DNA from 4 places in the Rahnella sp. NRRL B-41462 genome. Region 1 is predicted to be linked to each of the others. Evidence: predicted binding sites of a transcription regulator. Region 1 holds the regulator's gene; each other region holds the start of a gene.
What was found. The regulator PurR, encoded in region 1, represses purine synthesis genes. The targets are predictions, from matches to a motif close to CANGCAAACGTTTGCNTG.
Positions count from the first base shown of each region.

Region 2: the regulator PurR is predicted to act here: its motif matches at 1,188-1,205, upstream of galS (HTH-type transcriptional regulator GalS).
Region 3: the regulator PurR is predicted to act here: its motif matches at 1,409-1,426, upstream of glyA (serine hydroxymethyltransferase).
Region 4: the regulator PurR is predicted to act here: its motif matches at 905-922, upstream of purE (5-(carboxyamino)imidazole ribonucleotide mutase).

Region 1 is NZ_JYDF01000005.1:66,062-68,269, reverse strand. Features, by position in the region: gene UC14_RS01720 (C40 family peptidase) at 1-112, shown strand, start outside; gene UC14_RS27260 (YnhF family membrane protein) at 278-367, opposite strand; gene purR (HTH-type transcriptional repressor PurR) at 702-1,727, shown strand; gene punR (DNA-binding transcriptional activator PunR) at 1,764-2,208, opposite strand, start outside.
Region 2 is NZ_JYDF01000059.1:10,327-12,534, forward strand. Features, by position in the region: gene yeiB (DUF418 domain-containing protein YeiB) at 1-1,098, shown strand, start outside; gene galS (HTH-type transcriptional regulator GalS) at 1,369-2,208, shown strand, end outside.
Region 3 is NZ_JYDF01000009.1:57,253-59,460, forward strand. Features, by position in the region: gene glyA (serine hydroxymethyltransferase) at 51-1,304, opposite strand; gene hmpA (NO-inducible flavohemoprotein) at 1,637-2,208, shown strand, end outside.
Region 4 is NZ_JYDF01000028.1:51,253-53,460, forward strand. Features, by position in the region: gene lpxH (UDP-2,3-diacylglucosamine diphosphatase) at 1-66, shown strand, start outside; gene UC14_RS08235 (tRNA-(ms[2]io[6]A)-hydroxylase) at 178-810, opposite strand; gene purE (5-(carboxyamino)imidazole ribonucleotide mutase) at 991-1,500, shown strand; gene purK (5-(carboxyamino)imidazole ribonucleotide synthase) at 1,497-2,208, shown strand, end outside.

The sequences.
Region 1 (2,208 bases):
TCAGTCTCCAAGAACGGGCGAAGACATTAAAATCACCTCTCTCGGCGACGATTACTGGCAAGATCATTATGTGGGTGCACGCCGGGTAATGACGCCGAAAACGATCCGATAATAAACAATTCGTTAAGTCTGAAGTTTCGCTAATCAGCCATTGAATAGCATTTAACGAAGAGTTTCTGCAGGGAAGAGTATCGGCGGTAACGGCCACTGCGTAAAATTGAAAAGGGCGATTCCTGTAACAGGAATCGCCCTTTTTTATAGCGGTTCACTTACTGAATCAGTTCATCACCGCAGTGAAGCTGAAAGCGATAATCATAAGCAAAGCGCATACCGTGGTGATCAACGATAATTTCAGGTTGCTGTCCATCAAACCCCCCTTTCGGATCAAATTGTGGCATTTTTTAAGCCACACTAATTGTGTGCCAACGCATTTTCGCATAATTAACATTTAAAATCTTGTGCTGAATGACAATGTATCCCTGAGAATTTTACTTCCACTTTCCTGCATTATAAGAGAAAATTGTCGGTTAACACGCCTGTGTGCCGGTTGATTTCACCCGAGAGCATTTCACGCCTCATTCTGAAGAATCCACCCAACGATTTCACTGCCCTTTTAGAAGCCAGCAGTGAGATCCACGCAAGCAAACGATTAACATAATGCTAACGTGCTGAAACACGTGAGTTCAGGAGTCATTGTTTACATGGCAACGATTAAAGATGTCGCAAAGCGCGCTGGCGTTTCCACTACAACCGTGTCGCACGTCATCAATAAAACACGTTTCGTCGCCGAAGAAACCAAAGAAGCGGTTCTCCTTGCAATCAAAGAGTTACATTACTCGCCGAGTGCTGTAGCCCGCAGTCTGAAGGTCAATAACACCAAAACGATCGGTCTGCTTGCCACCTCCAGCGAAGCGCCCTATTTTGCCGAAGTGATTGAAGCCGTAGAAAACAGCTGCTTCTCCAAAGGCTATACGCTGATTTTGTGTAACTCGCATAATAATCTGGAAAAACAACAAGCCTACCTGCAAATGCTGGCGCAAAAACGCGTCGATGGCTTGCTGGTGATGTGCGCGGAATATCCTGATGAGTTGCTCAATATGCTCGAGGAGCACCGTTCGATCCCAATGGTGGTCATGGACTGGGGCGAAGCGCGTAAGAACTTCACCGACAGCATTATTGATAATGCTTTCGAAGGGGGTTACATGGCCGGGCGTTATCTGATTGAACGCGGTCATCGTGATATTGGGGTGATCCCGGGCCAACTGGCACGTAATACCGGCGGTGGCCGCTTCCAGGGTTTTGTGAAAGCACTGACTGAAGCCAATATTCCGCTGCGTGACGAATGGGTGGTTCAGGGCGATTTCGAGCCGGAATCGGGCTATCAGGCGATGCATAAAATTCTGATGCAGAAGCACCGCCCGACTGCCGTATTTTGTGGCGGCGATGTGATGGCAATGGGCGCAATCTGTGCCGCAGACGAACTGGGCCTGCGCGTTCCTCAGGATATTTCCGTGATCGGTTACGACAATGTGCGTAACGCCCGTTACTTCTCCCCCGCGCTGACAACCGTGCATCAGCCGAAAGAACGTCTGGGTGAAATGGCCTTTACCATGTTGCTGGACAGAATTGTCAGTAAGCGTGAAGAGTCTCAGACCATTGAGGTGCATCCGAAACTGGTCGAACGCCGTTCCGTAGCCGATGGTCCGTACCGCGATTACCGCCGTTAACAGATATCGAACGCCTGCAGATGCAGGCGTTTTTTTCTAATCACGCAGCCATTCCTGATTCATGGTTTCTGTATCGCCCATATATTCCAGCAACCAGGCCAGCGAGGGTGACGGATTGCTTTGATCCCACGTCAGGCAACACGGGCTGTCGGGAAACGTATTTTCCAGCGTCAGCACCTGCAACTTTTTCTGTTCTATCCACGGCGTGACGCGATGAACCGGCATCATACCCACGCATAAGCCTTCGGTCAGGCATTCCAGCGCACAGGTCCAGTCTGGCACGACCAGCCGCCGCTGGTTATCAAGCGTCCATGTATCCCGCTTAGGCAATGTCCGGGAGGTGTCTTCCAGACAGAGTGCAGGATAAGGCCGCAACTCATCATCATTCAGCGCGCCGGATAACTGAGCCAGCGGATGTTGCGGGCTGACGACGCAATGCCAGTCCATAAATCCCATGTCACGAAAACTGAAGCCCCCGCCA
Region 2 (2,208 bases), on a different contig from region 1:
CTTCTGCTCAATATCAGCGCCTTCGGTTTACCGAAAGCCGCTTACCTGAATCCGGCATTTGCCGGAACGCCTTCAGCTTCTGATACCTGGACCTGGGCGGTGCTCGACGCGCTGGCGCAAGGCAAATTCCTGATGATGTTCGCCATGCTGTTCGGCGGCGGTCTGTTTTTATTGCTGCCGCGCGGCAAACACTGGATCCAGGCCCGGCTGTCGATTTTATTACTGTGCGGTTTTCTTCATGCCACCCTGATGTGGGACGGTGATATTTTGCTGTCATACGGGCTGATTGGTCTGGTGTGCTGGAGGATGGTGCGGGAAGGGCGCAGCAGTCAGTCGCTGATTTCAACGGGCATCATTTTGTATCTGATCGGTGTGGCCGTGCTGGCGATGCTGGGATTTATTACCTCGCCAAAGCCCGGTAGTTTCTGGCTTCCGGGACCGGCGGAAATTCAGTATGAACAATACTGGCGGCTGAAAGGGGGTTGGGAAGCTATCCGCAACCGGCTCGATTTACTGTCATCCAGTTTGCTGGCGATTGGCGCGCAATACGGCTGGGAACTGGCGGGCGCCATGCTGATTGGCTCCGGCCTGATGCGCAGCGGATGGCTCAAAGGTGCGTTTCGCGTCTCGCATTACCGCAAGGTCGCAGCCGTACTGTTACCGCTTTCATTGCTGATTCAGATCCCGGCGATTTATCTGCAATACCGTACCGGCTGGGACTACCGCTGGAGCGGTTTTCTGTTGCAGGTGCCGCGTGAAATTGGCTCGCTGATGCAGGCGGTGAGCTATCTGGCGCTGTGCTACGGCTTCTGGCCGCTGATTTCCCGCTGGCGCATAACGCACTGGATTTCGCAGACTGGCCGCATGGCACTGACCAATTACCTGTTACAGACGCTCATCTGCATCACCTTCTTCAATGTTTTCGGCTTCTATCAGCACTTTGACCGCCTGCAACTGGTCGCACTGGTCCCGCTGGTCTGGGTGTGCAATGTGCTGGTGACATTGCTGTGGTTGCGTCATTTCCGCCAGGGGCCGGTGGAGTGGCTCTGGCGTCAACTGACGGCGAAAGCAGCGGGTGAAGAACTAAAAGCTGCCTGAACCTGACGTTGATATATCATCCTAAATGATGGATTTGGGATGAAGGTTGCATATTTGTATGTAAACGTTTTCTTTCCTGTGACGAGATTCACGCAGGCGTTTTCGCAAAATGTTTAGGATAGCGGTCGTGCCTCTCCGATGACCACTACACTAAAAAAGGAAACGCCATGCGCACTTCACCTCGCTTCTCTTTGTCTGGTTTCTTTACCTCCTGGGTCAAAAATTTCCGTATTCCTCCGTACCATTCCCTGACTGATCACGGAGCGACGCATGGTCACAATTCGTGATGTCGCCCGGCTGGCGGGGGTTTCTGTCGCCACCGTGTCACGTGTTCTGAACAATCCGTCTATTGCCAGCAAAGAAGCGCGCGAGCAGGTGTTACAGGCCGTCGCCACGCTGGGATACCGGCCCAATGCCAATGCGCAGGCACTGGCGACGCAAAGCAGCGATACCATCGGCGTGGTGGTGATGGATGTTTCAGACCCGTTCTTTGGCGCGCTGGTGAAAGCCGTTGATACCGTCGCGCAGCAGCATCAGAAATACGTCCTGATAGGCAACAGCTATCATATTGCTGAAAAAGAAAGGTACGCCATTGAAGTCCTGATTCGTCAGCGCTGTAACGCACTCATTGTGCATTCCAAGGCGCTGGGGGATGACGAGCTTTCGCGATTTATGGATCAGGTGTCGGGCATGGTGCTGATTAACCGTGTCATTCCGGGCTACGAGCACCGCTGTGTCTGGCTTAACAACGTCAGTGGCGCGGAAATGGCAACCCGCCTGTTGCTGTCTCAGGGGCACCAGCGCATTGGTTATATCGGTTCAAGTCATGGCATCGAAGATGATTTACAGCGTTATCAGGGTTACTCACAGGCAATGATGCAGGCAAATCAGAGCGGTGACGCGCCCCCTGCCGCATGGCGGGCGCAAAGTTCGCCGGATTTGCAGGGTGGAGAAGCGGCAATGGTGGAACTGCTCGGGCGTAATCTGCACCTCAGCGCGGTGTTCACCTACAACGATTCGATGGCTGCGGGGGCGATGGCCGTGTTGAAAGAAAACGGAATTAACATTCCCGATGACTTTTCGCTGATCGGTTTTGATGACATTCCGATT
Region 3 (2,208 bases), on a different contig from region 1:
TAAAAAAACCCGCCGTAGCGGGTTTTAGCAGCTTAACGGCTTCGCAAATATTACGCGTAAACCGGGAAACGTGCACAGATGTCGAGAACTTTCTGTTTAACGCGTTCGATCGTTGCTTCGTCGTTCACGTTGTCCAGCACGTCACAGATCCAGCCAGCCAGTTCGCGCACTTCAGCTTCTTTGAAACCACGACGGGTCACAGCCGGGGTACCGATACGCACACCAGAGGTCACAAACGGGCTCTTCGGATCGTTAGGTACGCTGTTTTTGTTCACAGTGATGTTAGCGCGACCCAGAGCAGCATCGGCTTCTTTACCGGTCAGATTCTTATCGACCAGATCCATCAGGAACAGGTGGTTGTGCGTACCGCCGGAAACCACTTTGTAGCCGCGTTCCAGAACTACAGCCACCATTGCCTGTGCGTTTTTAGCCACCTGCTGTTGGTAAGCTTTGAACTCAGGTTCCATCGCTTCTTTCAGTGCTACCGCTTTACCGGCAATCACGTGCATCAGCGGGCCGCCCTGACCACCCGGGAAGACAGCAGAGTTCAGTTTTTTGTAGAACTCTTCGTCGCCGCCTTTCGCCAGAATCAGACCGCCGCGTGGGCCAGCCAGCGTTTTGTGCGTGGTGGTGGTCACGATGTGTGCGTGTGGAACCGGGTTCGGGTAAACGCCCGCAGCAATCAGACCGGCAACGTGTGCCATGTCAACGAAGAAGTAAGCGCCAACGCTGTCGGCGATTTCACGCATTTTTGCCCAGTCAACGATACCGGAGAATGCAGAGAAGCCGCCGATGATCATTTTTGGTTTGTGCAGTTCGGCCTGACGTTTCACGTCTTCGTAATCGATGTCGCCGCTTTCGTCGATACCATAAGGCACCACGTTATACAGTTTACCGGAAAGGTTAACCGGTGAACCGTGCGTCAGGTGACCGCCATGGCCAAGGTTCATCCCCAGAATGGTGTCGCCCGGTTGCAGCAGTGCGGTATACACCGCGAAGTTTGCCTGTGAGCCGGAGTGCGGCTGAACGTTGGCGAAATCTGCACCGAACAATTCTTTTGCACGGTCGATAGCCAGTTGTTCAACGATGTCGACGTACTCACAGCCACCGTAATAACGTTTGCCCGGGTAGCCTTCTGCATATTTGTTGGTCAGTTGCGAACCCTGAGCCTGCATGACACGCGGGCTGGTATAGTTTTCTGACGCAATCAGCTCGATATGTTCTTCCTGACGAACAACTTCTTTTTCCATTGCTGCCCACAGCTCAGCATCATAATCGGCAATGTTCATTTCACGCTTTAACATCCGCATCTCCTGACTCAACAAACTAAAAATAAACGCCCCTTCCGGGTTCTGCGCCACAGTGTAAATGTTTAAGCGGCCTTCGGATAGGGTCAGTTTGAGGTTTTTAGGCAAACGATTGGCTCCAGATACAGCAAGGCTTTGATCTGCGAACATCTGTCCATAATCAAGGGATAAATATTCACCTGAACATGTACAAATTTCAGCTTTGTGACTCAGCCCCTGTCGGGAAAAGCCCTTACCCCTTTAGGGGGTGTTTACAGAAATAGTGGGTTTATATAAGATGCATTTAAAATACATGTTTAAATAAAATCATCACAGACAAGGTGTTCACCATGCTTGATTCAGCCACTATCGCCACCGTTAAATCCATTATTCCTTTGCTCGCTGCGACCGGTCCGAAACTGACCGCACACTTTTATGACCGTATGTTTGCGCATAATCCCGAACTGAAAGACATCTTCAATATGAGCAACCAGCGCAACGGCGATCAGCGTCAGGCGCTGTTTGATGCCATCTGCGCTTATGCCGCCAATATTGAAAATCTGGCGGCGCTGCTGCCTGCAGTGGAACGCATCGCGCAAAAACACACCAGCTTCACCATCCAGCCTGAACAATACAATATTGTCGGCGCTCACCTGCTGGCAACGCTGGATGAAATGTTCAGTCCGGGTCAGGAAGTGCTGGATGCATGGGGCAAAGCCTATGGCGTGCTGGCGAATGTGTTTATTAACCGTGAAACCGAGATTTATCAGGACAGCGCAGAAAAAACGGGTGGCTGGCGCGGCACGCGTGAATTCCGCATCGCCGAAAAACAACCGCAGAGTGAGCTGATTACCTCTTTCCTGCTGGAACCTGTCGACGGTAAACCGGTGGCCGACTTCCAGCCAGGGCAATATCTGGCGGT
Region 4 (2,208 bases), on a different contig from region 1:
CACGAAGAAGGCTCGATGGTGAAAGTCACCGCCGATAACGTCGAGCTGATCAGCTTTCCGTTTTAAGTCACCTCAAAGTTACCCAAAATAATTTGAGTTGCTGGAAGGCGACAAGCTCATGAATCCCTGGGAGCTTAGCTGACTAAGTGACCGGGGTGAATGAGTGCAGTCAACGCATCAGCAGCCCGAAGTATGAAGGGTAACGGGTACGCCTGAATGGAAGCGGAATTGTTCGTCCGGCGTGAGGATCAGTTCCGCTTCAATTCTGCCAAACTCCTCTACCCGCTCACTGATATCCGTTCCGGCATATTGCTCCGCCAGCGCCAGATAATCGGCAAAATGCCGTGATTCTGAACGCAGCAATGAGGTGTAAAAACGCGACAAGGTTTCGTCGAGATGCGGCGCAATTTTGGCAAAACGCTCACAGGATCGCGCTTCTATGTACGCCCCGATAATCAGCCGGTCGACCAGAATATTCAGATCATCGTGATGACGGGTATGTTTGATCATACCGCTGGCGTAGCGCGAGGGGGAAAGCTGGGTATAAGTAATATTGCGCTTTTGCATGATTTCCACCACTTGTTCGAAGTGATGAAGCTCTTCACGCGCCAGACGCGCCGCACAAAACAGCAGCTCGGTGCGATCCAGATATTTGGTCATCAGGCTCATCGCCGTGGCCGCCGCTTTCTTTTCACAGTTAGCGTGGTCGATCAGCATCACCGTCTGATTTTCCAGCGCCACATCCACCCACAGAGCGGGTGTTTCACAGTGAAGAAAATCATAAATCGGTGCCAGTAAAGCCTGCGTCATAAATCAGTTTCCAATGAAGTTTGTCATTAATATATTGGTTTGGATTATACAAATCTGCCGTCAACTTCTCATCAAAAATGCGCCGTTTTCCGGCGACGCAACCGTTTTCCTCCCTCACGGAGCGTGCTATCATTTGCGCCCTCGCAGTTTCTATTTCCGAATCACAGGAGCTTTACAGACATGTCATCCAACGTTACCCCGGCAAAAATCGCCATCGTTATGGGGTCTAAAAGTGACTGGGCGACCATGCAGTTCGCCGCCGACGTCCTCACAACGCTGAATATTCCTTTCCATGTCGATATCGTCTCCGCTCACCGTACGCCGGACAAATTGTTTACTTTCGCTGAGCAGGCTTCCGCTAACGGTTTTGATGTGATCATCGCGGGTGCCGGTGGCGCAGCGCATTTACCGGGCATGCTGGCGGCGAAAACGCTGGTGCCGGTGCTGGGCGTGCCGGTACAAAGTGCTGCACTCAGTGGCATCGACAGTCTCTATTCCATCGTGCAAATGCCGCGTGGTATTCCGGTCGGTACGCTGGCGATTGGTAAAGCCGGTGCCGCAAACGCCGCATTGCTGGCGGCACAGATTCTTGCACTGCACGATGCTGAGATTGCCAAAAACCTGGCCGCGTGGCGCACCGCACAAACTGACGAAGTGCTGAATAATCCCGACCCGCGGGAGGAAGCATGAAACCGGTTTGCGTACTCGGAAACGGCCAGTTAGGCCGAATGCTGCGTCAGGCCGGTGAACCGCTGGGCATCGCCGTCTATCCTGTCGGCCTTGATGCTGAACCGGAAGCCGTGCCGTATCAGCAAAGCGTGATCACCGCTGAAATCGAACGCTGGCCGGAAACGGCACTGACCCGCGAACTGGCGACGCACAATGCGTTCGTTAACCGCGACATTTTCCCGCGTCTGGCCGATCGCCTGACGCAAAAACAGTTGCTCGACCAGCTCGGTCTGGCGACTGCGCCGTGGCAATTGCTGGCCGATGCCGCCGAATGGCCGCAGGTATTCTCCCGGCTTGGCCAACTGGCGATTGTGAAACGTCGCGTCGGCGGGTACGACGGCCGGGGTCAGTGGCGTCTGCGTTCTGGTGAAGAAAATACGCTGCCGCAGGATTGCTATGGCGAATGCATCGTTGAGCAGGGTATCAACTTCTCCGGTGAAGTTTCGCTGGTGGGCGCGCGCGGTCACGATGGTAAAACCGTGTTTTATCCGCTGACCCATAACCTGCATCAGGACGGCATTCTGCGCACCAGTGTTGTGCTGCCGCAGCCGGATGCCGCCCTGCAACAGCAGGCAGAAAACATGCTGTCGGCGATCATGAACGAACTGAATTATGTCGGCGTGATGGCAATGGAGTGTTTCGTGGTCAGCGAAGGTTTGCTGATCAATG